DNA from 2 places in the Nocardia implantans genome. Region 1 is predicted to be linked to the other one. Evidence: riboswitches for the same ligand, from Rfam matches in the RefSeq annotation. Region 1 holds a riboswitch; the other holds the start of a gene.

Region 1 (15,656 bases):
TGCCACGACTCCACCCGGACGTTGCCCAGGTGCGCGGTCGACTCGCGCAGCATCTCCATGCGCTCATCGACGGTGAACATGCCCTGCTTCTTCGGGTTGATCATGACGGTGATGACGACCTCGTCGAACTGGGCCGCCGCCCGGGTGAAGACGTCGAGGTGTCCGTAGGTCACGGGGTCGAACGACCCGGGGCACAGTGCTCCTGCCATGAGGCGACGCTAGCAGGACACACCCGGCCCGGCACGAGTGGCCGCACCCGCTCCTATTCCTCCGGATCGAACTCGGCCAGCTCGATGCGGGTTTCGCCGTACCGGCGCGACTTGGCCGGGACGAAGCCTGCAGGCCAGGCTGTTTCGGGCGAACGCGCCGAGCGCTCCAGCACGATCAGCGCACCGGGACGCAGCCAACCGCGTTCGGCCAGCGCGCTCAGGTCGGCCAGCACCGCGGCGTTGTCCACCGCGTAGGGCGGGTCGGAGAAGACCAGGTCGAACTCGCCCGCCCCGCCCGATTGCAGCACACTGGCCACCGTCGCCACCCGCAGTTCGGCGCCCGGCAGGCCGAGATCGGCGATATTGCCGCGAACCACGGCCGCCGCCTTGCGATCGGATTCGACGAGCAGCGCGTGCTCGGCGCCGCGCGAGAGCGCCTCCAAGCCCAGCGCGCCGGAACCCGCGTACAGGTCGAGCACCCGCGCGCCCGCGAAGTCCAGCCGGGCGTCCAACGCGCTGAACAGCGCCTCCCGGACGCGATCGGAGGTCGGACGGGTGCCGGACGGCGGCACCCGCAGGCGCCGTCCGCCCGCCGTCCCCGCGACGATCCGCGTCATCCGGCCGACGACTCCCGTACCGCCAGTTCGATGAGCAGGTCACCGCCTTCGACCTGCTGCACGGCGCCGATGGCGACGCGGCCGACGATGCCGGCGCGCGGCGCGGTGATCGCGGCTTCCATCTTCATGGCCTCGATGGTGCCGATGGTGTCGCCCGCCGCGACCGAATCGCCCTCGGACACCGCGAGAGTGACGACACCGGCGAACGGCGCCGCGACATGACCCGGGTTGGCCTTGTCGGCCTTCTCCGCCGCCGGGATCTCGCTGGCGATCGACCGGTCGCGCACCGACACCGGCCGCAGCTGCCCGTTGAGGATGCACATCACCGTGCGCATGCCGCGCTCGTCGGGCTCGGAGATCGCTTCCAGGCCGATGAGCAGGGTGACGCCCTTCTCCAGCTGCACCCGGTGTTCCTCGCCGCGGCGCAGGCCGTAGAAGAACTGGTTGGCCGACAACCCGGAGGTGTCGCCGTACTTCTCGCGGTGGGCGAGGAATTCGGCCGTCGGGCCGGGGAACAGCAACCGGTTCAACGTCGCCCGCCGCTCCTCGGAGCTGCCTGCGAGGCCCTTCTCGTCCGCGGGCGTCAACGGGGTTTCCGGCTTGGCCGCGCCGCGCCCGGCCAGCGCCTTGGTGCGGAACGGTTCGGGCCAGCCACCGGCGGGTGTGCCCAGTTCACCGCGCAGGAAGCCGATCACCGAATCCGGGATGTCGTAGCGGCCCGGGTCGGCGGCGAAGTCCTCGACGTCGACGCCGGTGCCGACCAGGGCCAGCGCCAGGTCGCCGACGACCTTCGAGGACGGGGTGACCTTCACCAAACGGCCCAGCAGCCGGTCTGCGGCGGCGTACTTCGCCTCGACCTCCTCGAACCGGTCGCCCAACCCGAGCGCGATGGCCTGCTGGCGCAGGTTGGACAGCTGCCCGCCGGGGATCTCGTGGGTGTAGACCCGGCCGGTCGGCGCGGGCAGACCGGACTCGAACGGCGCGTACACCTTCCGCAGCGCCTCCCAGTACGGCTCCAGGTCGCACACGTTCTGCAGATTCAACCCGGTGTCGTACTCGCTGTGCGCCGCCGCGGCGACGATCGCCGACAACGCGGGCTGGCTGGTGGTGCCCGCCATCGCCGCGCTGGCGCCGTCGACGGCGTCGGCTCCGGCCTGCCACGCGGCCAAGTAGGTGGCCAGCTGGCCACCGGGGGTGTCGTGGGTGTGCACGTGCACCGGCAGATCGAAATTGCTGCGCAACGCGGTGACCAGCTTGGTCGCGGCCGGGGCGCGCAGCAGTCCGGCCATGTCCTTGATCGCCAGCACGTGCGCGCCGGCGTCCACGATCTGCTCGGCCAGCTTCAGGTAGTAGTCCAGGGTGTAGAGCGACTCGTCCGGATTCGCCAGATCCCCGGTGTAGCTGATCGCGACCTCCGCGATCGCGGTGCCGGTCTCGCGGACCGCGTCGATGGCCGGACGCATCTGGTCCACGTTGTTGAGGGCATCGAAGATACGGAAGATGTCGATGCCCGTGGCGGTCGCCTCCGAGACGAACGCGCGGGTCACCGCCTCCGGGTACGGGGTGTAGCCGACGGTGTTGCGGCCGCGCAGCAGCATCTGCAGACAGATGTTCGGAATCGCCTCCCGCAACGCCGCCAGCCGCTCCCACGGGTCCTCGTACAGGAACCGCAACCCCACGTCGTAGGTGGCACCGCCCCAGCACTCCACCGAAAGCAGCTCCGGCGTCAACCGCGCCACATGCCCCGCCACGCCCAGCAGGCCGTTGGTGCGCACCCGGGTGGCCAGCAGCGACTGGTGCGCGTCGCGGAAGGTGGTGTCGGTGACGCCGACCGCCTTCTGCTCGCGCAACGCCCGCGCGAAACCCTCCGGACCCAGCCGCAGCAGGCGCTGGCGGGAGCCGTCCGGCGGCGGCACGCTCAGATCGATCGCGGGCAGTTTGTCGTGCGGGTACACCGTGGTCGGCCGCTCGCCGTGCGGCTTGTTCACCGTGACGTCGGCCAGGTAGTCGAGGATCTTGGTGCCGCGGTCGGCGGACCTGCGCAGGGTCAGCAGCTGCGGACGCTCGTCGATGAACGAGGTGGTGATCCGCCCCGCCCTGAAGTCGGGATCGTCCAGCACCGCGAGCAGGAACGGAATATTGGTGGCCACGCCGCGAATCCGGAATTCCGCCAGCGCCCGGCTCGCCCGCGCCACCGCGGCGCTGAAGTCGCGGCCCCGGCAGGTGAGCTTGACCAGCATGGAGTCGAAGTAGGCGCCGATCTCTGCGCCCAGGTTCGCGCCGCCGTCCAGGCGGATGCCCGCGCCGCCGGGCGTGCGGTAGGCGGTGATGCGGCCGGTGTCGGGGCGGAATCCGTTGGCCGGGTCCTCGGTCGTGATCCGGCACTGCAAGGCCGCGCCGCGGATCGTCACGGCGTCCTGGCTCAGACCCAGTTGCTCGAGCGTCTCGCCCGCCGCGATGCGCAGCTGCGACTGCACCAGGTCGACGTCGGTGATCTCCTCGGTCACCGTGTGCTCCACCTGGATACGCGGGTTCATCTCGATGAAGACATGGTTGCCGCGCTCGTCCAGCAGGAATTCCACGGTGCCCGCGCACGAGTAGCCGATCTGCCTGGCGAAGGCGACCGCGTCCGCGCAGATCCGCTCGCGTAATGCGGGGTCCAAATTCGGCGCGGGCGCCAGCTCGATCACTTTCTGGTGCCGCCGCTGCACCGAGCAGTCCCGCTCGAACAGGTGCATGACATTCCCGTGCTGATCAGCCAGGATCTGCACCTCGATATGGCGGGGGTTCACCACGGCCTGCTCCAGGAACACCGTCGGATCGCCGAACGCCGACTCCGCTTCCCGCGAGGCCGCCTCGATCGATTCGCGCAGCTGGTCGGGCGCGGCGACCCGGCGCATTCCGCGCCCGCCGCCACCGGCGACCGCCTTGACGAAGATCGGGTATTCCAGTTCCCGCGCCGCCGCCAGCAACTCTTCCACGTCCGACGACGGTGCGCTCGAACGCAACACCGGCAACCCGGCGGCCTTCGCCGCCTCGATCGCCCGCGCCTTGTTACCGGCCAGTTCGAGCACTTCGGCCGACGGTCCGATGAAGGTGATGCCCTCCCGCGCGCACGCCGCCGCCAGATCCGGGTTCTCCGACAGGAACCCGTAGCCCGGGTAGATCGCGTCCGCGCCCGCCGACTTGGCCGCCTCGATGATCGCCTCGATCGACAGGTAGGCCCGCACCGGATGGCCCGGCTCGCCGATCTGGTACGACTCCGCCGCCTTCAACCGATGGACCGAATTGCGGTCCTCGTACGGGAACACGGCGACCGTCCCGATGCCGAGTTCGTAGGCCGCGCGGAAGGCGCGGATGGCGATCTCGCCACGGTTGGCAACCAAGACTTTCGAGAACATTGACCTAAGGTACCCGGCCGCGTGAACCGCACCGACACAGAAGCCCCCTTCGCAAACCTCTTCACAAGACCGACTAGCACCGTTGCGAAGTTGCGTTCACCGGCCCGACACATGGGCGCCGCGGCAGCAACCGATGTGCTGTCCGGAGGCCGGGATCGGTGCGGAGGTCCGAGGGCGTGGGCCGTCGAACAGGTGCCCGATGGCCGAGCGCGGCATCGAGCCGAGTTCGCCTGACCCGCGTCCGCACCTGCGGACCAGGCGAACGGCGAGTTCGAGAAGGTGGTTACCGGATGGCCCGACGTCCGGATGGCCGATGGAGCGATCCGAGTCCGCATGCGCGGGCGGGCCGATAGCCGGAACGGGAAGCAGGCGCCCGATCGCTGCGCGTCGCGCGGGCCGGGCAATTGCCGGCGTGACATCCCTCGCGATCTGCTCGCCTCGCCGCGTCCTATGCTGAGTGGGCAGCTGGTTCACCGCAGCACGACGAGATGGAGCCCCGACGTCGCGCGACGGAGTCGAGCCCGCCCGTGCGGCGACGTCACGGCGGGTGAGAGGGAACCCGGTGGGAATCCGGGACTGTCCCGCAGCGGTATGCAGGAACGACCGCCGTCACCAGGCACTGAGTTCACCGAGCCGGAAGGCTCCGCGACTCGGGAAGCGACGGCCAGTAGGTCGGCCATCGGGAGCTATCCGGCGTATGCCGGCCCGCACGGCCGGTGCCCGCGAGTCCGAAGACCTGCCAGCCGTGCCGGGTACGCCGTATCCGGCGGCCACCGCCTCGTGGATTGGGCGCGCGGATCACCAGCTGACGTGTCGGGCTCCTCGGCCGGGAACATCACCGGCATGTCACCGGGTTCTCCGCCTGCCCGTATGGCGATGGCTTTCGTCCTCAGCAATGGAGAAACATCGTGACTGTTGCACAGCAAAAGCCGTTCACCGCGACGGTTCTCGGGCTTCCACGAGTGGGGCCGCGGCGCGAACTGAAGCGGGCCACCGAGGCCTATTGGGCAGGCAAGATCGACGCCGGTCGGTTGCACGCCGTGGCGCGCGAACTCCGGCACGCCCAGTTCGCCGAATTACAAGCCGCGGGCTTGGACTCCATTCCGGTCGGTACGTTCTCCTACTACGACCAGATGCTCGACACGGCCGAGTTGCTCGGCGCGTTGCCGCCCCGGGTCGCAGGGATCACGGACCCGCTGGAGCGGTACTTCGCCGCCGCACGCGGCACCGACGCCGTCGAACCCTTGGAGATGACCAAGTGGTTCGACACGAATTACCACTACCTGGTACCGGAGATCGGCCCGGACACCTCCTTCTCGCTGCACCCGGACAAGCTGCTGGCGGAACTGCGCGAAGCGCTCGAACTGGGCGTGCCCGCGCGTCCGGTGGTGATCGGGCCGATCACCTTCCTGAAGCTGGCGAAGGCGACCGGCGGTTCGGCGCTGGCCCGGCTGATCGAGTTGCTGCCGTTGTACCGGGAGCTGCTGCGCAGGCTCGCCGTCGCCGGCGCCGAGTGGGTGCAGATCGACGAGCCTGCGCTGGTCACCGACCTCACGGCGGAGGAGATCGGCTTGGTGCAGGTCACCTACGAGGAACTGGCCGACGCCGCCGAGCGCCCTGCGGTGCTCGTCGCGACCTACTTCGGGCAGCCGGGTGCCGCACTGCCGGCGCTGGCGAGCACGGGGATAGAGGGGGTCGCCCTCGACTTCACCGCGGGCGCCGACATCTCCACCATTTCCGCGCTGGCGGGCAAGCTGGTCGTCGCGGGGGTCGTGGACGGTCGCAATGTATGGCGCACCGATCTCGACCGGGCCGTCGCCACACTCGGCGCCTTGTCGGAATCCGCTGCGCCTGTGGCGGTTTCGAGTTCCTGCTCGTTGCTGCACGTACCGTACTCGCTGGCCGCGGAAACCGGGCTGGACGAGCGACTGCGGTCCTGGCTGGCGTTCGGCGCGGAGAAGGTCGCGGAGGTACGCCTGCTCGCGACCGGATTGACCCAGGGCACGGAGGCGATCGCCGCCGAGTTGGCCGAGGTGCGCGCGGCGCTGGCGTCGCGCAGGTCGGATCCGCGGCTGAACGATCCGCGGGTGCGGGCCGCACTGGCCGCGCTCGGGCCGGACGCCGACCGCCGCGCGCCCGCCGAACAACGCCGGGAACTGCAACGGGACCGTTTGCGGCTGCCCGCGCTGCCGACCACGACGATCGGTTCCTACCCGCAGACCTCGGCCATCCGGTTGGCGCGCGCCGCGCTGCGCAAAGGCGAGATCGATCGAGCGGAGTACGTGCGCCGGATGCGCGCGGAGATCGCGGACGTCATCGCGCTGCAGGAGGAGCTGGGGCTGGACGTGCTCGTGCACGGCGAGCCGGAACGCAACGACATGGTGCAGTACTTCGCCGAGCAACTCGACGGGTTCGCGACGACCGAGCAGGGGTGGGTGCAGTCCTACGGGACGCGCTGCGTGCGTCCGCCGATCCTGTTCGGAGACGTCGCGCGGCGCGAGCCGATGACCGTCGAGTGGATCGGCTACGCGCAGTCGCTCACCGCCAAACCGGTGAAAGGCATGCTGACCGGCCCGGTGACGATCCTGGCGTGGTCGTTCGTGCGCGACGATCAGCCGTTGGACGAGTCCGCCCGCCAAGTGGCGCTGGCGATCCGGGAGGAGACCGTGGACCTGGAAGCGGCCGGCATCCGGATCATCCAGGTCGACGAGCCCGCCTTGCGGGAACTGCTCCCCCTGCGCGCGGCCGATCAGCCGGGATACCTCGATTGGTCGGTGCGGGCGTTCCGGCTGGCGACCTCCGGGGTGTCCGACGCGACGCAGATCCACACGCACCTGTGCTATTCGGAGTTCGGCGAGGTGATCGACGCGATCGCCGGGCTGGACGCCGACGTCACCTCCATCGAGGCGGCACGCTCGCGCATGGAGGTGCTCGACGACCTCAACGCGGCGGGATTCGACCTCGGCGTCGGCCCCGGCGTGTACGACATCCATTCTCCGCGTGTGCCCAGCGTGGACGAGATCACCGCATCGTTGCGCGCGGCGCTGAAAGCCATTCCGGCCGAACGACTGTGGGTGAACCCGGACTGCGGCTTGAAGACCAGGGGACGCACCGAGGTGGAAGCCTCGCTCCGCAATATGGTCGCCGCGGCGGCGGCCGTGCGGTGATCCTGCCCGCCGATCGCTGATTCGGTGCCCCCTTCGCCTGTCGAAGGGGGCACCGATCTTCCGCATCTCAGCTGGACTCCGGTTCCGGCCGAGGCGGTTGCCGCCGCCGTCGGGTGTACCGATCACACGGTTCTTCCCGCCGCGTCACCGGCAACTCCCGCGCCCGCGCCCGCATCCCTCGCCGCCACGCCGTATGACACCCGGAACAACGCTCCATCGGCTACCCCTCCTCACAAGTCGACTACGACACCGTCTTTCCCCTCTTGCCTACCTTCGACGCGCCTGCCCTCGATTCGGTTCCATCGATATGAAAATTCACTTCACAAATCCGAATGTCGCTGCGCCCTACTATCTTTCATCTCATGCCGACACAGCAGCACGAAGTGCTCGTAGAGATGTTCCGGTCGCGGCCGATTCTGGCGGCCGGTCTACTCACCGACGCGTTCGGCATCTCCCTACCCGAGTACGCCGACGCGCGCACGGGGTCATCCGACTACACGGACGTCGGCCCCACCGAGTTCCGGGGCGATGTCGCCTTGATCTGCACCGATTCGGCAGGAATCGCCGTGGCCGGCATCGTGCTGGAAGTGCAGCTCGGTCGTGACCGCTCCCGACAGTGGGCTTGGCCGGTGTATGTCAGCACTCTCCGGGCTCGATTGCAGTGCCCGGTCTTCCTGATGATCGTCGCACCGGACGCTCAGGTGGCCGCGTGGTGTCGCCGGACTGCAGAGTACCGATGACGAGCGGGCGAAAATGTACTATGACCTTGTTGTCGCGGCACTGTCGAAGACGGCCCGGCATCGACTGGAGGAACTGATGACGTCGACCTTCAAGTACGAGTACCAGAGCGATTTCGCCCGTAAGTACGTGGCGCAAGGACGCGACGAGGGGCGGACCGAAGAAGCGGTGCGAGCTCTCTTCCTTGTATTGGAAGCACGCGGGATCGACATCCCGGCGAGGACCCGAGCCGAGATCGCCGGGTGCACCGATCTCGACCAGCTCGAGTCCTGGACGCGCAAGGCGGCTACGGCCGAATCCGCGAACGATCTTTTCGGCTGAGGCTCCTACAGGCCGAAAGCGCGGTTGATGGCGGCCATGTCGAAGTAGTCGCGCCAGGTGGTGATGACGCCGTCGGCGACTTCGAAGAAGCCCATGACCGCGAGCGGGGTCTCGCGCCCGGCGGAGCGGAGGGTGTCGGTGCGCTCGTTCATCACCACGTTGCCCGCGGCGATCTGGTGGTGGATGTCGAAATCGATGGCCTCGAAGGTGGTCAGGAAGCCTGCGATGAAGTCGCGGATGGCGGCGCGGCCGACAATGGGCTCCATCGGAATGTTGTGGTAGACGGCGTCCTCGGCGAAGTACGCGCTGATCCGGTCCGGATCGGGATCGGACCAGCTTCGGCACATCGCACGCACGAGTTCGTCGGGATCGGGCATTCGTTCTACTCACTTCCTGGCGCCGGAGCGGGATACCGGAACCGATCGATTGAACCAAGCAATCGTTCGGTAGGGAAGGGTGTCCTCGACTTCCGCGACGGCAAAACCTCTCTTCGCACGCTACGCAGATCGAATGCATTGCTGGACACCTGGCAAAAGCAGAGTTTTGTGTGTAATAACGCGCGTTATTGCGATGATTGCAAATAATCGCAGCTACCATCGTGCACGTGCGCAAGATGTATGCGGGCGCCCGGCTTCGGCGATTGCGTGAAGAGCGGAGGATGACTCAGGCGGCTCTGGCGAAATCGCTGGATCTGTCGCCGAGCTACCTCAATCAGCTCGAGCGCGACCAGCGCCCCCTCACCATTCCCGTACTGCTGAAACTGAATTCCACCTTCGATCTGGATGTCCAGTTCTTCGCCGCGGATTCCGACGCCCGGCTCGTCTCGGACCTGCACGAAGTGCTGGTCGACGCCGCGGGCGGGCACACCGCGCCGCTGACGGAGGTGGAAGAGCTGGCGACCCGCCAACCGGAAGTCGCCAGGATCGTCGTCGCCATGCATCGCCGACTACGCGCCGCCACCGACCAGCTCGACCTGCTGTCGGCGCGGGTGTCCGCGCCTGCGGGCGCGCCCGGTGTGCCCATGCCTTACGAGGACGTGCGCGACTTCTTCTACGACCACCACAACCACATCCCACAACTGGACATCGCCGCCGAGCAACTGTTCGAGAACTCCGGGCTGACCATCGGCTCGCTCGACCGCCAGCTCGCCCGCATCGCCGAGGAGCGCGCCGGCGTCACCGTTCTGGTGCGCGGCGACGGCGCCGACCCCACCGTCCCCAAGCGCCACTACGACCCGGAGACCCGCACGCTCACGCTCGCTCGCCGGTTGCGTCCTGGCCAGCGCGCTTTCCAGATCGCGACGACGCTCGGCCTGCTGCTGTACGGGGCCGAGCTGGATGCCGTGCTGGCCGAGAGCCCCTCGCTCACCGGCGAATCCCGCACGCTGGCGCGCATCGGGCTGGCCAATTACTTCGCGGGCGCGCTGGTGCTGCCCTACGGCCGATTCCTGCGCTCGGCCGAGGAACTGCGCTACGACATCGACCTGCTCGGTCTGCGTTTCGAGGTCGGGTTCGAGACGATCTGCCATCGGCTCAGTACCCTGCAACGGCAGGGCCAGCGTGGCGTTCCGTTCTTCTTCGTCCGTACCGACCGGGCCGGCAACATCTCCAAACGCCAGTCCGCGACCGCGTTCCACTTCTCCCGGGTCGGCGGCAGTTGCCCGCTGTGGGTGGTGCACGAGGCCTTCTCCAATCCCGGCCGGATCCTCACCCAAGTGGCCGAGATGCCCGACGGCCGCCGGTATCTGTGGATCGCGCGCACCGCGGCGATCACCCCGCACGGGTTCGGCACCGCGGCGAAGAACTTCGCCATCGGCCTCGGCTGCGATATCGAATACGCCGACCGCTTGGTGTACTCGGCCGGGCTGCAACTGGACGACCCGGCGGCTTCGGTCCCGATCGGCGCGGGCTGCAAAGTGTGCGAGCGCCCGGCGTGCCCACAGCGCGCCTTCCCGCACATCGGCAGTCCGTTGGCGATCGCCGAGCACACCAGCACCGACCTGCCCTACCCGCGGCTCGGGCGCTGACCACTCCGATTCCGGCGAATTGTTCCGGACGACCACGGCGCGGGATCGTCCGGCCCCTCGGCGTGCGCGGACTCGAGACGTGACCTGGTTCCGGTCGGGCTTTTCCAGACGCCGGGCCCGAGACCGCTCCTTCGTGGGCGTAGACGAGGTCGCGGCCTTGAAACGGCCGCAGCGCTGCGGTTCATTCGCCGCCGTCTGACCAGAACACCACACACAACCGCGCCCGCCAGTCCGCCGTGCGGCGCTGAACTCTTCGGCTCCCCCAGTGCGCGTATCGGTGCGCCGCCGCCGCCACACACGGACGCGCACCTCGAAGCAGCGAGCGTAAGGGTATGGCGACGGCACCGCCACGCATGCACCCACACCTCGAACCACAGAGCGTATGGGCGCGGCGACGCCGCCGCCACACACGGACGCGAACCTCGAAGCAGCGAGCGTAAGGGTATGGCGACGGCACCGCCACGCATGCACCCACACCTCGAACCACAGAGCGTATGGGCGCGGCGACGGCACCGCCATACATGGACGCGAACCTCGAAGCGGTGAGCGTATGGGTGCGGCGGCACCACGCACGCATGCACCCACACCTCCAACCGCAGAGCGTATGGGCGCGGCGACGACACCACCACGCATGCACCCACACCTCGAACCGGAGAGCGAGCCGACGATCCGTTGCGGGGAGCAGCCGAGGATTTCGGCATACCGCGCGACCTGTGGCGGGAAGATCGCCCGTGCAGTCAGGACTTCGCCAGGTACTCCAGACGCTCGGAATCCACCGCCGCGTGCATCATTCCCGCGAGGCCGGGATGCCTGCGCAGCCCCGGGTCGGCGGCCACCACCGCGCGGGCGAATTCCTGCGCGGCGGTGATGACCTCGAGATCGTCCAGCAGCGACAGCAGCCGCAGCGACCGGGCCGTGCCGGACTGGGCGGCGCCGAGCACGTCACCCTCGCGGCGGGTCCGCAGGTCGAGCACCGCGAGTTCGAAGCCGTCGGTGGTTGCGGCGACCGCGTCCAGCCGAGCCATGGCCGACCCGCCCGGCGCGGCGTCCGTGATCAGCAGGCACAGGCCGGGGTGCTCGCCCCGGCCGATCCGGCCGCGCAGCTGATGCAGTTGGCTGACGCCGAACCGGTCGGCGTCGACGATCACCATCACCGTCGCGTTGGGCACGTCCACGCCGACCTCGACCACGGTGGTGCACACCAGCACGTCCACCGATCCGTCGTTGAACGCCCGCATCACCTGGTCCTTCTCGTCGGCGGGCAGCCTGCCGTGCAGCAGGCCGACCCGCACGCCGGACAGCGGGCCCGCGCGCAGCATCTCGAACACGTCGAGCACGGCCTGGGTGGTCGGTCCTTCCTTCTCACCGTCGCCGTTCTTCGCGCGCCCGTTGCGGGATCTGCCCGCGGTCTCCTCGTCGTCGCCGATACGCGAACACACCACGTACGCCTGGCGCCCGGCGGCGACCTCCTCCACGATCCGCTCCCAAGCGCGATCCACCCAGTTCGGGTGCTGTCTGCGCGGCACCACCTTGGAGACGATCGGCGAGCGGCCCTTCGGCAGTTCGGTGAGGGTGGAGGTCTCCAGATCGCCGAGCGTCGTCATGGCGATGGTGCGTGGGATCGGCGTCGCGGTCATCACCAGCAGATGCGGACTGGTCCCGGCTTTCGCCTTGGCGCGCAAGGCGTCCCGCTGCTCGACGCCGAAGCGATGCTGTTCGTCGACCACCACCATGCCGAGGTCGAAGAACTCGACGTTGTCCTGGATCAGCGCGTGCGTGCCGATCACGATGCCCGCCTCTCCGGTGACCGCTTCCAGCAGCGCCGCCTTCTTGGCCGCGGCCGACATCGACCCGGTCACCAGCACCACGCGGGTGGCGTGGTCGGCCGCGCCCAGTTCGCCCGCGGCGCCCAACTCGCCGAGCATGCCGCGCAGCGACCGATAGTGCTGCGCGGCGAGCACCTCGGTCGGGGCGAGCAGCGCGCACTGCAGTCCCGCGTCCACGACCTGCAGCATGGCGTGCAGGGCGACGATCGTCTTGCCGGAGCCGACCTCGCCTTGCAGCAACCGGTGCATCGGCTGCTCGCGAGCCAGATCGGCGGAGATCTCCGCGACGACCTGCTGCTGCCCCGCGGTGAGCTCGAAGGGCAGCCGCTGGTCGAACGCCGCGGCGATGCCGTCCGGCCGTGGCGCGCAGGCGCGCGCCCTGCGCCCCGACACCTCGTGCCTGCGCTCGGCCAGCACCAATTGCAGAGCCAGCGCCTCGTCGAAACGCAGCCGATCCTTGGCCCGATCGATGTCACCCTTGCGCTCGGGTAGGTGGATCAGACGCAACGCGTCGGACAAGGTGGGCAGCGCGCGTTCGGCGAGCAGGTCTTCCGGCAGCGGATCGTCGAGCGGATCGAGCTGATCGAGGACCTGACGCACGCAGGCGAGCACGTCCCAGCTCTGCACCTTCGCGGTCGCGGGGTAGACGGGGATGAACTCGCGTTCCATGAAGGAGGTATCCACGCCCGCCGCGCCTTTCGCGCTCTCGGCGAGGCCGCGCAGGTCTCCGCCGCCGCGCACCTTGGTCAGCGCGCCGACCGAGTCGTCCTCGCCCTCGGTCTCCGGCAGGATCAGGTAGCCGGGGTGGCTCAGATTCCACTGGCCGGGACGCCAGTAGTTCACGGTGCCGGACATCATCGCGCGCATGCCTTCGCGGACCACGTACTTCACTTTGTCGCCGTGGAAGAAGGTGACGTCGACGCCGCGACCCGCGCCGGTGTCGAGCACCACCTTCAGCAACGACCCGCGGCGGTTGCGCATCGGCCGCAGTTCGGCCTTGGTGATCCGTCCGATGACGGTGATGTGCGAGCCGTCCTCGGGCGCTTCCTCGGTGAGCGGCTGCCCCTGCGTCGCGTACCGCAGCGGGTAGTGCCGCAGCAGGTCCTCGACGGTCTGCATCCCGAAGGCGTCCGCGAGCGAGGCCGCCGCCTTCGCGCCGAGGATGTGGTCGAGCCGATCGCTCAGTGTCGCCATGCCCTACTCCACTCCGATCTGCACCGAATCACCCTGTTGCCCACCGGAATATACGATCACCTCGACACCGGGAAAGTGCCGCGCGATATACGCCGCCAACTCGTCGCCGAGTCCGTCCGGCGCCGCGGCGCCCATCAGCAGGGTGACCAGCTCGCCACCGAAGGCGAGCAGGCGGTCCAGCAGCGTCCGTCCCGCGGCGCGCACGTCGCGCTCGATCACGACGACGTCGTGCCCGGCCAGGCCGAGCCCATCGCCCGGTGCACAGGTGCCGACCATGGTGAGCGCGCGCTCGGTCGCCACGCGCAGCGATCCCCAGCGCGTGGTGGCGGCCGCCTCCGACATGGCGAAGGCGTCGTCCACCGCGATCCGCCCGCGGTCGTGCACCGCCACCGCGGCCAGTCCCTGCACCATCGACCCACTGGGCAACAGCAGCACGTCGCGGTGGGCGTCACGCGCGGCGACACCGACGGCGACGAGTTCGTGCGCGGGCAGCGCGCCGTTGGGCAGCACCAGCACCTCGCGGTTGGGCATCCGCCGGATCGCGGCCAGCAACGTGGACGCGGTGACGGGTTCGTCCGCCAGCACCACCGCGCCCGCGTCCTCGAACAGCGCCGCCGCGCCCGCGCCCGCGACCACCGCCAGAATCCCGCGATCGGCCGGAACTCCCGCGGGCGCCGCGCTCGGGCCGAGCGCTCCGGCCACCACCTGCGTCGAATCGGCGGCCGGGGCGGACCCCGCGATGCCGTCGACGCGGGTTGCCCCGGTCCCGAACGCACCACCATCGAATGGTTCGCCCGGATCTCGACCCGCGCCCCCACTGCGATCGGCGGCGCCGATGCTCACGTCGGACAGCTCGGCATGCGACGCGAAAGCGACGTTCTCGACGCGGATCCGGCTCAGCCTGCCCGCCGCGATGCCCGCCTCCACCGCCGCACCCGCGTCGGCGCAGTGCACGTGCGCCGACCATGACCCGCTTCCGTCGCCGACCACGACGACCGAGTCGCCGAGTTCGCCAAGACGTGCACGCAGCGCGGCCACTCTCCGCTCGTCGGAGTCGGTCAGCAGGTACATCACCTCGTACTGCGGTTCGGCCTCGCGAGCGGGCGCCGGACGCGCGGACGCCGCGGGCCGCGGGTACTCCGGCCGCGCCGGCGCCTCCCCTCTGGTCACGGCGACCAAGCTGTCCAGCAGCACGACCAGCCCGCGGGCGCCCGCGTCGACGACACCGGCCCGGCGCAGCACACCCAATTGGAACGGCGTGTCACCGAGCGCTTTGGCCGCGCCGTCGGCCGCCGCGAGCGCCACGTCGGCCAATTCCTGGTCGGGGCATCCGGCGGCCGCGGCGGTCGCGCAGTCCAGCACGGTGAGGATCGTGCCCTCGATCGGCACGCTCAGCGCCTCGCGGACCAGTTCCGAGGCCCTGGCCAGCGCGGCGCGCAGGTTGTCGGCCGTGAACGGACCGCGGTGCACCGTGTCGGCGACGCCGCGCAGCACCTGGGACAGGATGATGCCGGAATTGCCGCGGGCGCCGACCGTCGCGCCGTGCGCCATCGCGACGGCGACGGCGCTCGCGCTCCCGTTCGCCCGCGCGGCCCCCTCGCCCGCCTCCACCGCGGCGCGCATGGTGGCGAGCAGATTGGTGCCGGTGTCGGCGTCCGGCACCGGAAAGACGTTGAGCGCGTTGATCTCGTCACGCCGCTGCTCCAGGCCGGCGAGACAGGTGCGGCCCCAGCGCAGCAATGCCGTGCCGTCCATCACGTCTCGCGCTGCGGACACCGTCACCTCACTCCCTTCCGCCACCCACGCGCCACCACCGCCCGCCAGGTTAGCGGGCGGTCCCGACAGGCGACCGGCAAGACCGCGTCATTAGAATGGATATGCCCGGCGACCGATCCGGCACTCGTTCGCGGGGACCGGTTTGGTGGATCGAAGGCGGCACAGCTACCCTTGCAGGGTTGCCTCGCGCGGCCGTCACCGGTCAGCGCTGGCCGGCTCTCCGCCGGCAGGGCACACACTCGACATTGCACGAGGACGCGCCGCACCGCGAAGGCGGCGGTCCCCACCATTGACATGAAGGAGTTCGCGACTATGGCTGCCGTCTGCGACGTCTGCGCCAAGGGCCCCGGCTTCGGGAAGTCGGTCTCGCACTCGCACCGG
Region 2 (15,656 bases), on a different contig from region 1:
ACCGGATTGCGCCCGAGCACCAACTCGGGGCCGTCCTCGGTCTTGCGTCCGGCGGGACGGGTGGTGGCACCGCGCGCGGACGAACGTCCCTGCGCGGCCTTGGTTTTCGCGGCGGCCCGCTTGGCGGCGGGGTGCTTGGTGCGCATCTCCGCGGGCGGCGTGGCGCCACGTCCCTCCAGTCCGCGCCTGCGCTTGCCGCCGGAGCCGACCACGGCGCCCTTCTTGCTGCCGCTCTTGCGAACCGCACCGCGACGCTGCGAATTGCCTGCCATCACTCGGCCTTTCCGGATTGTGATGCCGCCAGCGCCCATTCGGGGCCGTCGGCCGTGTCGGTGACCTCGATGCCCGCGGCCTGCAAGCGATCGCGCACGGCGTCGGCGGTCGCCCAGTCCTTGGCGGCGCGCGCCTGCTGGCGGCGGTCGAGTTCGGCGCGCACCAGCACGTCCAGAGCGCCGAGCGCGGCCGAGGAATCGCTCGGGGTGTACCAGTGCGGGTCGAGCGGATCGACACCGAGGACGGCGAGCATGGCGCGCACCTGACCGGCGAGGTCGCGCGCGGAATCGATCGCGCCGACCTCCAGCGCCTTGTTGCCCTCGTGCACCACGCGGTGGATCTCCGCCAACGCCTTCGGCACCGCCAGATCGTCGTCGAGGGCGGCGGCGAACGCGTCGGTCCACTTGCCCACCGGAACCTCACCGGCCCGGTCCACCACCCGGTTCACGAACGCCTCGATGCGCTGGTAGGACTGTGCCGCGTCGTGCAGCGCCTTCTCCGAGTACTCCAGCATCGAGCGGTAGTGCGCGCTGCCCAGGTAGAACCGCAATTCGACGGCCCGCACCTTGTCGAGCACATTCGGCACGGACAGCACGTTGCCCAGCGACTTGGACATCTTCTCCCCGCCCATGGTCACCCAGCCGTTGTGCAGCCAGTACCGGGCGAAACCGTCGCCGGCCGCCTTCGACTGGGCGATCTCGTTCTCGTGGTGCGGGAACACCAGATCCATACCGCCGCAATGAATGTCGAATTCCGCGCCGAGATAGAACTCGGCCATCGCGGAGCACTCCAGGTGCCAGCCGGGGCGGCCGGGCCCCCAGGGCGACGGCCAGGTCGGCTCGCCGGGCTTGGCCGCCTTCCACAGGGTGAAGTCGCGCGGGTCGCGTTTGCCCTCGCCCGCGCTCTCGCCTTGGTGCACGTCGTCGAGCTTGTGGCCGGACAGCTTGCCGTAATCGGGGTAGCTGACCACGTCGAAATAGACGTTCCCGGCCGAGGCGTAGGCGTGACCGCGGTCGATCAGCCGCTGCATCATCTCCACCATCTGGGTGATGTGGCCGGTGGCGCGCGGCTCCGCGGACGGCGGCAGCACACCGAGCTGTTCGTAGGCGCGGTCGAAGGCGCGCTCGTGCGTGGCGGCCCACTCCCACCACGGCCTGCCCGCCTCGGCGGCCTTGGTCAGGATCTTGTCCTCGATATCGGTGACGTTGCGTATGAAGAAGACGTCGATGTCGTGCGCGATCAACCAGCGTCGCAGCACGTCGAACGCGACTCCGCTGCGCACATGGCCGATGTGCGGCTCGCCCTGCACGGTGGCGCCACAGAGGTACACCGAAGCACGGCCGGGGACCAAGGGCGCGAAATCGCGCATGGTCCGCGTGTCGGTGTCAAAGAGGCGCAGCGTCACGGCAGTCGATCCTAGCTGGTGTATAAGGTCGTTCACGGACCGGCTCGGGTCCGTCGGAGCTGGATCAACGACAAGCTTGCAGCAGGGCGGTCGCCACGGCGGCGACACCCTCGCCGCGACCGGTAAGGCCGAGCCCGTCGGTGGTGGTGCCGGACACCGCGACCGGGGCGTCGAGCAGTCCGCCGAGCACCTGTTGCGCCTCGGCGCGCCGCGGCCCGATCTTGGGGCGGTTGCCGATCACCTGCACCGCGGCGTTGACCACCTCGAAGCCCGCTTCGTCCAGCAGCCTGCGCACTTCCTTCAGCATGGCCGCGCCGGAGACGCCGGCCCATTCCGGGCGTCCGGTGCCGAACACCGCGCCGACATCGCCGAGGCCCGCCGCGGACAGCAGCGCGTCGCACAGGGCGTGCGCGGCGACGTCGCCGTCCGAGTGGCCCGCGCAGCCGTCGTCGCCGTCGAACAGCAGACCCGCCATCCAGCACGGCCTGCCCGCTTCGATCGGATGGACGTCACTGCCGATGCCGACGCGCATGGTCACGGCGCCACCGCCCGTCCGACGCCCGCGCCGTCGAGCACCGCGTCGGCGAGCCGGAGGTCGAGGGGAGTGGTGATCTTGAAGGCGAGCGGATCGCCGGGGATGGTGTGGACCGCGACGCCGAGCCGCTCCACCAGACCCGCGTCGTCGGTCGCCTGGATGCCCTCCGGCGCGTACGCGCAGCGCAGCAGGTCGGCCGCGAAACCTTGCGGCGTCTGGATGGCGCGCAACCGGGCGCGATCGGGAGTGCCGGTCACCGCGCCGGCCGCGTCGACGGATTTGATGGTGTCGGCTACCGGAAGCCCGGGGACCACGGCGGGGCGCCCCGCGCGCAGTTCGGCCGCGACCCTGGCGATGAGGTCGGGCGGCGTGAGCGCTCGGGCGGCGTCGTGCACCAGGAAGTAGGCGGCGTCGGGCGCCGCGGCGATACCCGCCCGCACCGAGTCGATGCGTTCGGCGCCGCCGACGACCACCTGAACCGAACTCGTTGGCGGCAGCAGGGCAACGGCGCTGTCGACGAGTTCGGTGGGAACCATCACGATGATCCGGTCGACCGCGCCGGAGGCGATCAAGCCTTCGACGGCGAGCCGGACCATGGGCCTGCCGCCGACCGGGACGAACGCCTTGGGTGCCGATTCACCCAGACGCACGCCACGGCCGGCGGCAGGCACAAGAGCAACGACGGGTCCGTCACTGGAACGGACACCGTTGTCAGTTGTGTTCACGGTCAGGAAGCCGCTGCGAGGACCTCATCGAGCAGGGTCTCAGCCTTGCCGTCATCGGTGCCTTCGGCCAGCGCGAGCTCACCGACAAGAATCTGCCGAGCCTTGGCGAGCATGCGCTTCTCACCCGCGGACAGGCCGCGGTCCTGTTCCCGGCGCCACAGATCGCGGACGACCTCGGCCACCTTGTTCACATCGCCGGAAGCGAGCTTCTCGAGGTTGGCCTTGTAGCGGCGGGACCAGTTGGTCGGCTCCTCCGTATGCGGCGCCCGAAGCACCTGGAAGACCCGATCGAGACCCTCCTGACCCACGACGTCACGCACGCCGACGTATTCGGCGTTCTCCGCGGGAACCCGAACAGTGAGATCGCCTTGGGCGACCTTCAGGACCAGATACTCTTTTTGCTCACCCTTGATGGTGCGAGTCTCGATTGCTTCGATCAGCGCCGCTCCGTGGTGGGGGTAAACGACGGTGTCTCCGACCTTAAAAATCATGTGTCCCGTGCCCCTTTCGATGTTCACAGTTTAACATGCGACTCGGTAACGGCGCGATCAACTGTGCAGGTCAGGGCCACAACGAGGAAGGCCAGGGGCTTGACAGATGCCAGGCGGTGTGCATTACGTTGTGCCAGAACGGGTTATCTCCCGGCTCCGTCGCCGCCGCACGACGCCCGCGCGCCGGCACCTTCGCGGCAACCTTCCGAAGTTCGATCGAACCGTTATCAACGCGCCGAGTGTCGGCGCGCACGTCCCGTGGTCGGCCGCACACTCCACCGCGTGCGCGCGGGCTTGCCCGAGTTCGACCCGGCCCCCGCGCCCGTGCCGCCGAGGGAACTACTACGCTGCCTAGTTACTACGCTCCCGCGCGGAGCCAGAGCCCGGTCGACATGGAGGGACAACCCGTGACTGCCCTGAAAGCTGTGACCGCCCCCAAGGGGGCGCGACGTCGCATGGTGACGGTTGCCGCACTCGCCGCCGGAGCGGCGATCGCGCTGTCCGGCTGCGGCGCGGGCCAGATCTCGCAGACCGCCGAACAGGTCGCCGCCGTGAACGGCAACCACGCCGACGTGGGCCGCATCGCCCTGCGCAACGTGCACATCGTGTATCCGTCCGAGGGCACCGGGTACGCCAACACCAAGGGCGGCAAGGCGCTCATCGCGTTGTCCATCATCAACAACGGCGAGTCCGTGACCGACGAGCTGACCAGCATCACCACCGACCTGGGCACCGTCAAGATCACCCCGGCCTCCGGCAAGTCGGTCGTCGAGCTCGCCCCGCAGCAGACCGTCGTCGCGGCGACCCAGCCGGTCAAGCGCGAGGCCGCGCCGACCACCACCAGCGCCGCGCCGACCACGAGCGCGGGCGCGCCCACCTCCGCTCCGCGCTCCGCCGCGCCGACCACCACCGCCGAGTCGCACGGCGCTGGCGAGCACGGCTCCCCCGCCGCGGGCCAGGACCCGGAGGCCAACCCCATCCTGATCGAGATCACCGGCCTGACCAGGGACATCTCCCCCGGCCTCACCTACAACGTCTCGTTCAACTTCAAGCAGAACGGCACCGTCCAGGTCCAGGTCCCGGTCGACGCGGGCCAGCACACCGAGCGCCACGAGTCCGACAAGTCCGGCCCGGCCGAAGCCGAACACAGCGGCGGCCACTGAGTTCGATTTGCAGCGCCTGCGGCGCTGCGTGTTCGCGGCCCCTTCTTGGTTCGTGGCCGGGCGGGCGAGACTCGCGACTGCGTCGCATGCGCTTCGCCCACCCGGCCACGAACCGGGCCGCGAACGGCGCTCGTAAGACTCGCGCCCTGCGGGGCTCGGAAAGTGTGGATGGAGCGGCCCCGGCCACGCCATAAACCTTCTTACCGGGCAGCGCCTCCCGACTCGACATACCACCCCTGGCGCGGAGAGCCACTGCGCGGCGGGAGCTCAGCGCGCCCGCGGTCCGCGCACCACCCCCGTGCGCGGAGAGCCACTGCTCCTATGCGACAACAAACAGTCGGCCCGAGTAGCAGGCAAGCTGCGCGCCGAGGCGGAGCGCTCGCTACCCGCGTACACCGGTAGCGAGCTTCGATACCCACGTGCCCAGTACACCCCCACCACGTCTTTCGAGCGAAGCGAGACCGAGCATCCGCGTTCGCGGCCCGGCTCGCGTGTGCGCGGCCGCCGCGTAGGCGACGAAGGAGCAAGCGGCGGTCGCGCACACGCGAGCCATAAGGGGCCGCGAACACCCAGCGCCGCAGGCGCTGGAAATCAAACACAGCCGGTGCGTATGGTGCCGGTGTGGCAAAGACGAAGCCGACCTTTCGCTGCTCCGCCTGTTCGCACGAGGTCGCGAAATGGGTGGGCAAGTGTCCTGAGTGCGGGGCTTGGGGCACCGTTGAGGAGGTAGTCGCCGCGGCGGGTGCGGTCGGTTCGCCGGGGCGCAAGGCGATGTTGCCGAGCACTGCGGCCGCGCCGCTCTCGCAGATCGACTCCAAGATCACCAAAGCGCGGCCGACGGGTGTCACCGAGTTGGACCGGGTGCTCGGCGGCGGGGTGGTGCCGGGATCGGTCGTGTTGCTGTCCGGCGAGCCGGGAGTGGGCAAGTCGACGCTGCTGCTCGAGGTGGCGCATCGCTGGGCGGCCCAGCGGGACGAGAAGTCGCTGTACGTCACCGCCGAGGAGTCGGCGGGGCAGGTCCGGTTGCGGGCCGATCGCACCGGAGCGGTGCACGACCGGGTCTATCTGGCGGCGGAGTCGGACCTGTCGATCGTGCTCGGACACGTCGAGCAGGTGCGGCCGACGCTGCTGGTGGTCGACTCGGTGCAGACCATGCTCGCCCCTGAGGTGGACGGCGTGATCGGCGGCGTCACCCAGGTGCGCGAGGTGACCGCGGCCCTGACTTCGCTGGCCAAGGCGAGCGGCATCGCGGTGCTGCTGGTCGGGCACGTCACCAAGGACGGCAACGTCGCGGGCCCGCGCACGCTCGAGCACCTGGTCGACGTGGTGCTCCAGTTCGAAGGCGACAAGAACTCCACGCTGCGCATGGTGCGCGGCATCAAGAACCGCTTCGGCAGCGCCGACGAGGTCGGCTGCTTCGAGTTGCACGAGGACGGCATCGCCTGCGTGGACGACCCGTCCGGCCTGTTCCTGCACCACCGGACGGATTCCGTGCCCGGCACGGCGGTGACGGTCGCGATGGACGGCAAGCGTCCGCTGGTCGGCGAGGTGCAGGGCCTGACGGTGAAGACCGAGATTCCGCAACCGCGCCGCGCGGTCAGCGGCCTGGACTACAACCGGGTCGCCATGGTGCTTGCCGTCCTGCAGAGCCGCGGCCGGGTGTTCCTCGGCAAGAGCGATGTGTACGCCGCGACCGTCGGCGGTATGCGCTTGGTCGAGCCGTCGGCCGACCTCGCCATCGCGCTCGCCATCGCCAGCGCCGAGTCCGATGTCCCGATTCCTCCTGGCTGGGTGATCCTCGGAGAGGTCGGACTGGCGGGCGAAGTCCGCAAGGTGACCGGCGTCAACCGCAGATTGGCCGAAGCCGAACGCCTCGGCTTCACCACTGCCCTGGTGCCCCCCGGCCTGGCCCCGGTGAAAAGCACCATGAAGATCCACGAGGTCACCGACCTGCGCTCCGCCATCCGCATAGCGGGCCTGCGCAAACTACGCGCCGCCCCTGAGGAGGCCGCCAGCTGACCCCTCCCCTCTCAAGCGATGTTGAACGGCTCGGCCATGCTGCGTACCGAACCCAGCTGCGCCACGACGCTGTAGGGCCCCGGTGGGACTTGGACGCGTTCGCCCGCGCAGTTCGGCTGGGACGTGGTGCCCGACCAGGTGACAGTGAACGCCGCCTGCTCACCGCGGCCCATCGTGCGGACGTCGGGCTGACCATCGGGATAGCAGTCGGTGCTCGACCACAGACGCCGCTGGCCGTCGAGCGTGTGCACCGAGACCTGCTGGAGGCCGGAACCCATGTCACGGGTGCACGCCACCGCCGAGATGTTGGTGATGACGATCCCGAACACCGGCTGCTCACCCGTTTTGTAGGTGGGCTGCTCGACGGTCACCTTGATCGCCAGCGATTGGTCCGGGCACGGTCCGGCCGCGACGGTGGTGGCCGCCGCGGAGGACTTGGGCGCGCCGGACTCGGCCGAGGGCTTGGCCGCCGCGTCGGCGGACTTGGTCACGGCCGAGCTGGTCCCGCCGGCCGCGGCGTCACCGGGCGAGTCGCCGCCGCGTACGACCGCGAGCACGACCCAGATCACCAGCGCCAGGGCGACCACCAGGATTCCGATGGCGAACACGCGTCGACGCCAATAGATCTCCGGTGGCAGCGGTCCATTCGGTTCCAGCACGTCTCAACGGTAAGGGCACCATCGGGCGCATCGTCTCAGGGGCACGGCGTGTCGGCCGCGTGCGCCCGCGGGCGGCGAGTACATTCCGCCGGCACGCCGACCCCGGCGCGGGCGTGCCGCGGCTCAGACCACCTCGCCGATGTTGCCGACGACCCGGTGCAACTGCGCCTTGCCCTCGGCCAGCTTGTAGGTCACGCAGGCGATGGCGAGCTCGCCGGTCGCGACCCGCTGCGAGATGATCATCGACCGCTGCATGAGCAGGCGGCTGGTCTCCACCACGTGCCTGGCCTCCATCTCGTCGACGGTGGACAAGCCTTCGCGGCGGCCGACCAGAATGGACGGCGCGACCCGCTCGACCACGCTGCGGATGAATCCGCCCGGCACCTCGCCGCCGTCGAGCGCGTCGATGGTGGCCTTGACGGCGCCGCAGCTGTCGTGGCCGAGCACTACGATGAGCGGCACGTTGAGCACCTGCACGCCGTACTCGATCGAGCCGAGCACCGAGCTGTCGACCACATGGCCCGCGGTACGAACGACGAACATGTCGCCGAGGCCCTGGTCGAAGATCAACTCCGCGGCGACCCTGGAGTCGCCGCAGCCGAACAGGATCGCGTGCGGGTGCTGGCCACTGACGAGTTTGGCCCGGTCGGCGGCACCCTGGCTAGGATGCAGCAGCGCGCCGCTGACGAAGCGGTCGTTTCCTTCGCGCAAGGACTTCCAGGCACTGATCGGGTTGGAATCCGGCATACCGACCATTGTGCAGGACGGTTACGGTTACCAGCGAGTTCGGTCGGTTACGGGCGGGCAAATGTCGCCTGGCAGCAGTAGTACGGGGATGGTGAGGACAGTGCGGAACGGCGCACCGAACGGCATCGACGCCGACACGTTGCTGGACTGGTACGCGGAGACCGCGCGCGATCTGCCGTGGCGCCGCCCCGGCGTCACCGCATGGCAGATCCTGATGAGCGAGATCATGCTCCAGCAAACTCCGGTGGTCCGGGTCGAACCGATCTGGCGGGAATGGGTGGCGCGCTGGCCGGTGCCTTCGGCGATGGCCGCCTCGTCGCAGGCGGAAGTGCTGCGCGCCTGGGGCAAGCTCGGCTATCCGCGCCGTGCGCTGCGGCTGCACGAGTGCGCGAGGGTGCTGGCGAGCGAGCACGGCGACGAGGTGCCCGCCGATGTGGAGGTTCTGCTCGGGCTGCCCGGCATCGGCGCGTACACCGCGCGCGCCGTCGCCTGTTTCGCGTACGGACAACGCGTTCCCGTGGTGGACACGAACGTCCGCCGTGTGGTTGCCAGGGCGGTGCACGGGCGCGCGGAAGCGGGTAACCCCTCGTCGCGGGATCTGCCCGAGACCGAGGCGCTGCTGCCGCTGCGGATCGACCGCGCCGCGGTGTTCTCCGCCGCCCTCATGGAACTCGGCGCGACCGTGTGCACGGCCCGCACCCCCGATTGCTCGCGCTGCCCGCTGCCGAGTTGCGCGTGGGTCACCGCGGGACGGCCGGCGAGCGAGGTGGTCCGCCGCACCCAGAAATACGAGGGCACCGACCGCCAAGCGCGCGGCAGGCTGCTGGATGTCCTGCGGCACGCGAGCGGGCCGGTGGAGCGGGTCCGCTTGGATCTGGCCTGGACCCGCGACCCGGGCCAGCGCGACCGCGCGTTGGACTCGCTGCTGGTGGACGGCTTGATCGAGCAGACGCCCGACGGCCTGTTCGCGTTGGCGGGCGAAGGCGGGGCCACCGGATCCGACAACTGACGAACGCCGCGATGATTCCGTGCCGCTAGCTGGCGAGCACTCGCCGTAGGAAGCGCTCGACTTCCGCTCGGTAGCGGTCGGGCTGATCGTCGTGCACGAGATGGCCCGCGCCCGGCACCAACACGTGTTCGGCGTGCGGATGGGCGGCGGCCATCTGCCGCATCTGCCCCGGCGGTGTGATGCTGTGCTCGCCCTCCAGCAGCAGCGCGGGCACCCGCACCGCATGCCATTGCTGCCAGAAATCGCGTGTCCCCCACTCCTCGGAGATATCGCGGAAGGTGGCGACCGAGCCGTGCAGCCGGTATCCCTCCGGCCCGTGTTCGAAGGCGTTCGAGAAGTAGCGCCCGGCGACCGGCCCGAAGAACGACAGCATGGCCTCCTCGTCGGGGAACGGTTGCGGCCACGCCTCGATCATCGCCGCCCAGTGCGCGGCGGTGCGGCCGGTGAAGTCCGGCGCGATGTCCTCGATCACCAGCGCGCGTACCCGGTCGGGGTGGGTCGCCGCGAATACCCAGCCGTGCAGCGCTCCCATCGAATGCCCGATCACGACCATCGGCTCTTCGATCGCGGCGGTGCGGGCGGCGAGGTCGGCGACGAAGGCCTCGGTCGTCAGCTCCGCGGGCGCCGGCCTGCCGTGCCCGGCGGCGTCGAAGGTGTAGACGTGGCCGTGCTCGCGCAGCCAGCCCAGCTGATCGCGCCACGTGCGCGCGCTGCCCATCAGTCCGTGCAGCAGCAGGATCGGCGCGCCTGCTCCGCCTTCGTCGTGCAACATCGGTTCGACAATACGAGGCACCGAGCATCTGCTCGGCGGCAGCCGCTAGCTTGGACACATGGCTGTTGTGAAGATCAACGCGATCGAGGTTCCCGAGGGCGCGGGCCCCGAGTTGGAGAAGCGGTTCGCCCACCGCGCGCACGCGGTCGAGAACTCCCCCGGCTTCCTCGGCTTCCAGCTGTTGCGCCCGGTGGCCGGAGAGAAGCGGTATTTCGTTGTCACCCAGTGGGACTCGGAAGAGTCCTTCGCGGCTTGGCGGGACGGGCCCGCGCGCGAGGCGCATGCGGGCGAGCGTCAGAAGCCGGTCTCGACGGGTGCGTCGCTGCTCGAGTTCGAGGTCGTGCTCGACGTGGACGCCAAACCCGCGAACTGACTGCGCGCCGCACCGCCGGGCAGGCCAGCCTGCCCGGCGACTCGCCCGACGCCGTGGTACGCCCGTGCCGGACCCGGTTGACGCCGAGGGTGTGCGGGTGTCACAGTTCGAGGGACAAACGCGAGGGTGACGCGGTAATTCCGGTGAGATTCCGGAGCGGTCGCGCCACTGTGTTCCACGCACCGAGTCCGGTGCCGGAAAGCCAGACACCGGCACCGTCGCGCCACCACCCTAAGGGACGCGTATCCCAAGGAGGACTCGAATGGCCATCGCGCATTCACCCAGCCGGGCAACCGATTCCCTGGCCACCGTGCTCGTCACGGTCGGTGTCGTTCTTCTCGCACTGCTCACGCTGTACCTGGTCGGCTTCGATCAGGGCGTCATCTCGCGCAGCGGGATGTACCTGCATGAGCTGATGCACGACGGACGTCACCTGCTGGGGCTTCCGTGCCACTGATCGGTTCGCTTCGAACCCTGCTGCTGCGCGGCCTGCTGGCCGGTCTGATCGCCGGACTGCTGGCCGCCACAGTCGGTTATTCCGTCGGCGAACCCAAAGTCGACGCGGCCATCGCCATCGAGGAAGCGCACAGCTCACACGCCGAATCGCCGGACGGGCACTCCCACGGCGAGCACGCCGAATCGCCCGGCGGCCATTCCCACGGTGACGAGGAAGAAGCGCTGGTGAGCCGCGGCGGCCAGAAGTTCGGGCAGTTTCTCGCCCTCGGCCTGGCCGGTCTCGCGCTCGGCGCCATCTACGCCTCGGTCGCGCACTTCGCGCGGCGCTACACCACGCTGTCCGGGCCGCGGCTCGCGCTGACGCTCGGTGTGGCCGGTTGGGCCGCGATCGTCGCGGTGCCGTTCTTCAAGTACCCGGCCAACCCGCCCGCGGTCGGCGACCCGGACACCATCAACGAGCGCACTCTGCTGTGGCTGGCCGCCGTTGTGCTGGGCATCGTCGCGGTCGGTGCGGCGGTGGCGGCGTTCACCGCGCTGCGCACCCAGCTGCCCACGTTCCGGCTGATCGGCGGCGTCGCGGCGTTCATGCTGGTCACCGCGCTCGGCTACGTCCTGCTGCCCGGCGTGAACGAGGTGAGCGCGGACTTCCCGGCCACCCTGCTGTGGCAGTTCCGGGTGGCCTCGCTGGCCGAGACCGCGACTCTGTGGGCCTGCCTCGCGCTCGGCTTCGCCGCGCTCACCGAGTTCGCCACACGCACCGATACTCCGGTATCGGTAGCGCCCGCTACCGCAGGGTGATTCGCGTTCGGAAGCAGTGAGGCAGTGTCGGCCCCATGACCGGCACTGCCTTTTCCGTCCGGCCCGCATCGCGGGGCGCAGCCCCTTCCGGACCGCCGCGCGCGGTGCGCGTCGCGTTCAACGCTCTGGTCGTCGCGTTGGTCGCGGGTAGCGCCGAGGCGATCGCGCGGGCCGCCCGCGATTTCTCGACGGCCGACCCGACGAGCGTGGCGCCCGGGCTCGGCCTTCGCATCGCGATCTATCTGCTGGTGCTGGCCGTCGCGGTGCGTATGACTCGCGGCGACCGCCGGGCCCGCCTGCTGATCACCGTCGGCATCGGCGTGCTCGGTCTGCTGTCCCTGATCATCGAGCCGCTCGCCGCGGCGATGTCCGCGAACGAATTCCGCGATCTGTTCCGGGACACCCCACCCGTTGGCTTGCTGCTCGCGACGCTTCGTACCGTTCACGTCGTAGCCGTCCTGATCGCGATCCCGGCTCTCTACACCCGCCCGGCCCGTCGCTACTTCCGCGGACGCTGATTCCGTGCCGGTTTCGTGCCCCCGCACTGTGGGGGGGCACGAAACCGGTGGCCGAATTACGCGAGAGCGGCGTCGAGGGTGATGTGGTCGACGCCGGCGAGGGCCTTGCTGACGGGGCAGCCCGCCTTGGCGGCCTCGGCGGCGGCCTGGAAGGCGTCGGCGTCGATCCCGGAGACGCGGCCGCGGACGGTCAGCTCGATGCCGGTGATCCGGAAGCCGCCCGCCGGATCGGGGCCGAGGGTCACGTCGGCGGTGACGTCCAGGCTCTCCGGGGTGCCGCCCGCGTTGCCGATCTGCGCCGAGAGCGCCATCGCGTAGCAGGACGAGTGCGCGGCCGCGATCAGCTCCTCCGGGCTGGTGGTGCCGTCGGCCTCCTCGGCGGAACGCTTGGGGAACGACACGTCGTACTTACCGACCCCTGAACTGGCCAGTTCGACCTGTCCCGAACCCTCCTGCAGGGTGCCGGTCCAGGCAGTACGCGCGGTACGTGTGGGCATCACGGTCCTTTCGCCGATGATCGTTTGACGATTCAGCACGAACCTACCCCGGCCGGCTCGCCCCGGCGCACCGGTTCGCCGATCGGGTTCGCCTCGGCGCACCGCGCACCCACGCCGCGCGATCGGCGCGGTAAAGCGCGGCGCGCCAGACGAATCCGTTGTTCTACTCGGGATTCGTGATCCGAGCCAGCACGATGCCGCCGAGGATCAAAGCAAGGGCCAGCAACCGTCCCGCACCGATCGGGTCCTTGTGGACGACGATGCCGAGCGTGATCGCGCCGAGCGCGCCGATGCCGGTGAACACCGCGTAGGCGGTGCCGACCGGCAACGTCTGCATGGCCCGCGACAGCAGGTACACGGCGGTGACACCGAGAACGAAGCAGATCAGGGTCGGGACGAGCCTGGTGAAATTCTCGGTCGGTTTGATGCTCTGCGACCAGACGATCTCCACCAGTCCGGCGGCGGCGAGGACCACCCAGTTCATGTCAGTACTCCCTGGCCAGGTCACTCGCGGTCGCCAGAGCGCGAGCGTGGGACCTGTCGTGCTCGGCACGCAAGTGTGCCAGTGCCGGGTCCTGGCGCGAGTTGGCGTACTCCGCGTGCACGAAAACGGTGTCGGAAACCGCGAAATGGCCCGCGAAGAAGTCGCGCAAAAAGCGTTCCTGATAGTCATAGGCCGCTTTGGGAGCGCCGGGCGAATAAGCGCCGCCTCGCGCGCTCGTCACGACGAACCGCCGGTGTCCCAGCGACATTCGCGGAAAGGTCACCTGGTCCAGCCATGCCTTGAGCGAGGCCGGGATCGAGTAGTTGTACATCGGGGTGCCGATCAAGATCACGTCCGCCGCGAGCAGCTCGGCCAGCAGCGGCTCGACGACCTCCCACGCGGCGGCCTGTTCGGGAGTGCGCGCCAATTCACCGAGCCGTTCGGGATCCGTGCTCGGCAGCGCGAGCACGGCGTCGCACAGTTGGGTCCACGCCTCTCCGATGAACGGCACCGGCTGCGCGGCGAGGTCACGGTAGAGATAGCGGCCGTCCGGGTGCCGTACGCGCCACGCCTCCGCGAAAGCGGCGCTCAATTCCCGACTGATCGACCGCGGCCGAGCGCTGGCGTCGAGGTGCAACAAGGTGCTCATGATCGAACCTCCGAATAACCGGACGGAATGTCCATTTCTGCGGACGGGACAACCATACGACCGATGTGGACATATTGTCCACTTAACCCGGAATCGGCTACAGTCACGGCATGGAACCGCGATCCGACCTGCTCACCGGTCAAGGGCCGGGCCGGTCGGCGCCTGCGCCGGAACGCGCGGACGCCGCACGCAACCGGGCGAAAGTGCTCGCCGCCGCCGCGGAGTTGTTCGCCACCCGGGATCCGCGCACGGTGACGATGGACGACATCGCGAAGGCCGCGGGCGTCGGCCGCGGCACCCTCTACCGGCGTTATCCGGACACCGCCTCGGTGGCGGTGGCGCTGCTGGACGAACACGAGCGAGCGCTGCAACAGAAACTGCTTTCCGGCCCCCCGCCGCTGGGTCCAGGAGCTCCGGCCGCACAGCGGCTGGCCGCGTTCTACGCCGCGATGGTCGAATTACTCGATACACACGCCCATCTGGTGCTGGGCGCCGAAATCGGCGGAGCCCGCTTCGCGACCGGCGCCTACGGCTTCTGGTACGCGCATGTGCGAGGACTGTTGGCCGCGGCGGGAATTCGTGAACCGGACGCGCTGGTCGACCCGCTGCTCGCACCGCTGGCAGCGGAGGTCTACCGACAGCAACGTGAGCGCGGGCTGACCTCAGGACAGATCACCGATGCGCTGCGCGCCATCGCCGAAGCCGTTCTCGGGCCTCGGGTGAGTCCATGAACGACAAAACCGGCGGTGGACGACATCCACCACCGGTTTTGCCACCCCTCGTGGTTCACACCAGATCGCGTCCGCGCATCAGCCAAATCGTGCCGACCGCGAACAGCGCCAGATAGGCGGCCAGCACCACCAGGGATTCCGTCCGCGAAAGGACCTGCAGCACACCGGGCGTGGCGGGACCGTCCACGGTGCGCATCGCGCCCGCCAGCGACCCGGCCGCCGTGCCGGGCAGATGATCGGTGACCACTTCGATCGGCGCGAAGATCCCGGCGACGCCGCGCAACAGGTTCTCCACCACCAGCACCCAGACCAGGCCGAGCCCCACCGCGAGCGCGGGTCCGCGAGCGATGGCGCCGATCAGCGCCCCCGCCAGCGTCCACATACCGAGAATGGCGACGCCGGTCAGGATGCCGAGCAGCGACCGATCCAACGCGGGCGCGGTGAGTGCCTGCGACTGCGACGCCGCGATCAGCGCGGCGACCGCGAGGTCGGCGGCGAACGCCGCGCACACCAGCGCCACCACCACGGCCGCGAGGCTCACCACCACCGCGGCGACCGCCTGTACTCGCGAAGGCCCCTGGGTGAACGCCGTTTTCCAGGTGCCCCAACCGTATCCGCTGCCCACGGTCAGCGCGCCGAGAATGAGCATCAGCGCACCGCCGAACATGGCCATACCTTGGGTGAACACTTCGGGCACCGCGGCGGGCAGCATCTGTTGCAGCAGCACATCGCGCGGCAAGCCGTTGGACATCCGGCTGGATTCCCCGGAGGTGTAGGCCAGATAGTTGAACAGATAGGCGAACGTGAGGTTCAGCAGAATCCATGTGCCGAGAATGATCCAGAACGCGGGCCACTTGCGCAGCCGCAGCATCTCGGCCTTCGTGCTCGCGATCAGGTCGCGGATCGCCGTGCCGGTCATCGCGCGGTCTCCCATCCAGTCATCTCGAAGAACACTTCCTCCAAGGACTTCTCCTCGACCCGCAGTTCCAGCAGATTCGCCCCCGACGCCATGACCGCGCGCGCCACGGCGGGCGCGGTCACGGTGTCCGACTCGATCCGGATGCCTTTCGCGGTCAGCAACGCCGAGCGCGCACCCGCCAGCCGTCGCACCGCGGGCAGGGCCACCTCCACCGGCTCGGCGCGCAGCAGCAGCGACGAGTTGCCGCGCAGCTGCGCGACGGTCGCCTCGGTGCGCAGCCTGCCCTGCGAGATCACCCCGACCCGGTCGCAGATCGCCTGGACTTCGCTGAGCAGGTGGCTCGACAACAGCACAGTGCGGCCCTCAGCGGCCACAGCGGTGATCAGCTCTCGCATGTCGGCCATCCCCGCTGGATCGAGGCCATTGGTCGGCT

The links. A riboswitch is a leader RNA that binds a small molecule or an ion and turns the genes downstream of it on or off. The one in region 1 is predicted to bind cobalamin.
Region 2: another riboswitch for cobalamin. It lies ahead of U3653_RS28850 (CbtB domain-containing protein); the one in region 1 lies ahead of metE (5-methyltetrahydropteroyltriglutamate--homocysteine S-methyltransferase).

What each region holds. Positions count from the first base shown of each region.
Region 1 covers NZ_JAYKYQ010000004.1:306,189-321,844, reverse strand. Annotated here, with positions in the region: gene coaD (pantetheine-phosphate adenylyltransferase) at 1-209, opposite strand, end outside; gene rsmD (16S rRNA (guanine(966)-N(2))-methyltransferase RsmD) at 263-826, opposite strand; gene U3653_RS12005 (pyruvate carboxylase) at 823-4,227, opposite strand; cobalamin riboswitch at 4,756-4,985, shown strand; gene metE (5-methyltetrahydropteroyltriglutamate--homocysteine S-methyltransferase) at 5,133-7,394, shown strand; gene U3653_RS11995 (hypothetical protein) at 7,757-8,134, shown strand; gene U3653_RS11990 (hypothetical protein) at 8,211-8,453, shown strand; gene U3653_RS11985 (nuclear transport factor 2 family protein) at 8,459-8,830, opposite strand; gene U3653_RS11980 (short-chain fatty acyl-CoA regulator family protein) at 9,058-10,479, shown strand; gene recG (ATP-dependent DNA helicase RecG) at 11,217-13,499, opposite strand; gene U3653_RS11970 (DAK2 domain-containing protein) at 13,503-15,254, opposite strand; gene rpmB (50S ribosomal protein L28) at 15,588-15,656, shown strand, end outside.
Region 2 covers NZ_JAYKYQ010000015.1:95,770-111,425, reverse strand. Annotated here, with positions in the region: gene rlmB (23S rRNA (guanosine(2251)-2'-O)-methyltransferase RlmB) at 1-272, opposite strand, end outside; gene cysS (cysteine--tRNA ligase) at 272-1,678, opposite strand; gene ispF (2-C-methyl-D-erythritol 2,4-cyclodiphosphate synthase) at 1,743-2,210, opposite strand; gene ispD (2-C-methyl-D-erythritol 4-phosphate cytidylyltransferase) at 2,213-2,938, opposite strand; gene carD (RNA polymerase-binding transcription factor CarD) at 2,941-3,429, opposite strand; gene U3653_RS28885 (hypothetical protein) at 3,837-4,592, shown strand; gene radA (DNA repair protein RadA) at 5,214-6,611, shown strand; gene U3653_RS28875 (hypothetical protein) at 6,623-7,270, opposite strand; gene U3653_RS28870 (carbonic anhydrase) at 7,394-8,017, opposite strand; gene U3653_RS28865 (A/G-specific adenine glycosylase) at 8,106-9,026, shown strand; gene U3653_RS28860 (alpha/beta fold hydrolase) at 9,052-9,798, opposite strand; gene mhuD (mycobilin-forming heme oxygenase MhuD) at 9,857-10,171, shown strand; cobalamin riboswitch at 10,252-10,403, shown strand; gene U3653_RS28850 (CbtB domain-containing protein) at 10,434-10,628, shown strand; gene U3653_RS28845 (CbtA family protein) at 10,619-11,425, shown strand; gene U3653_RS28840 (hypothetical protein) at 11,461-11,943, shown strand; gene U3653_RS28835 (OsmC family peroxiredoxin) at 12,000-12,440, opposite strand; gene U3653_RS28830 (DMT family transporter) at 12,604-12,924, opposite strand; gene U3653_RS28825 (FMN-dependent NADH-azoreductase) at 12,926-13,573, opposite strand; gene U3653_RS28820 (TetR/AcrR family transcriptional regulator) at 13,684-14,304, shown strand; gene U3653_RS28815 (ABC transporter permease subunit) at 14,360-15,223, opposite strand; gene U3653_RS28810 (ABC transporter ATP-binding protein) at 15,220-15,656, opposite strand, start outside.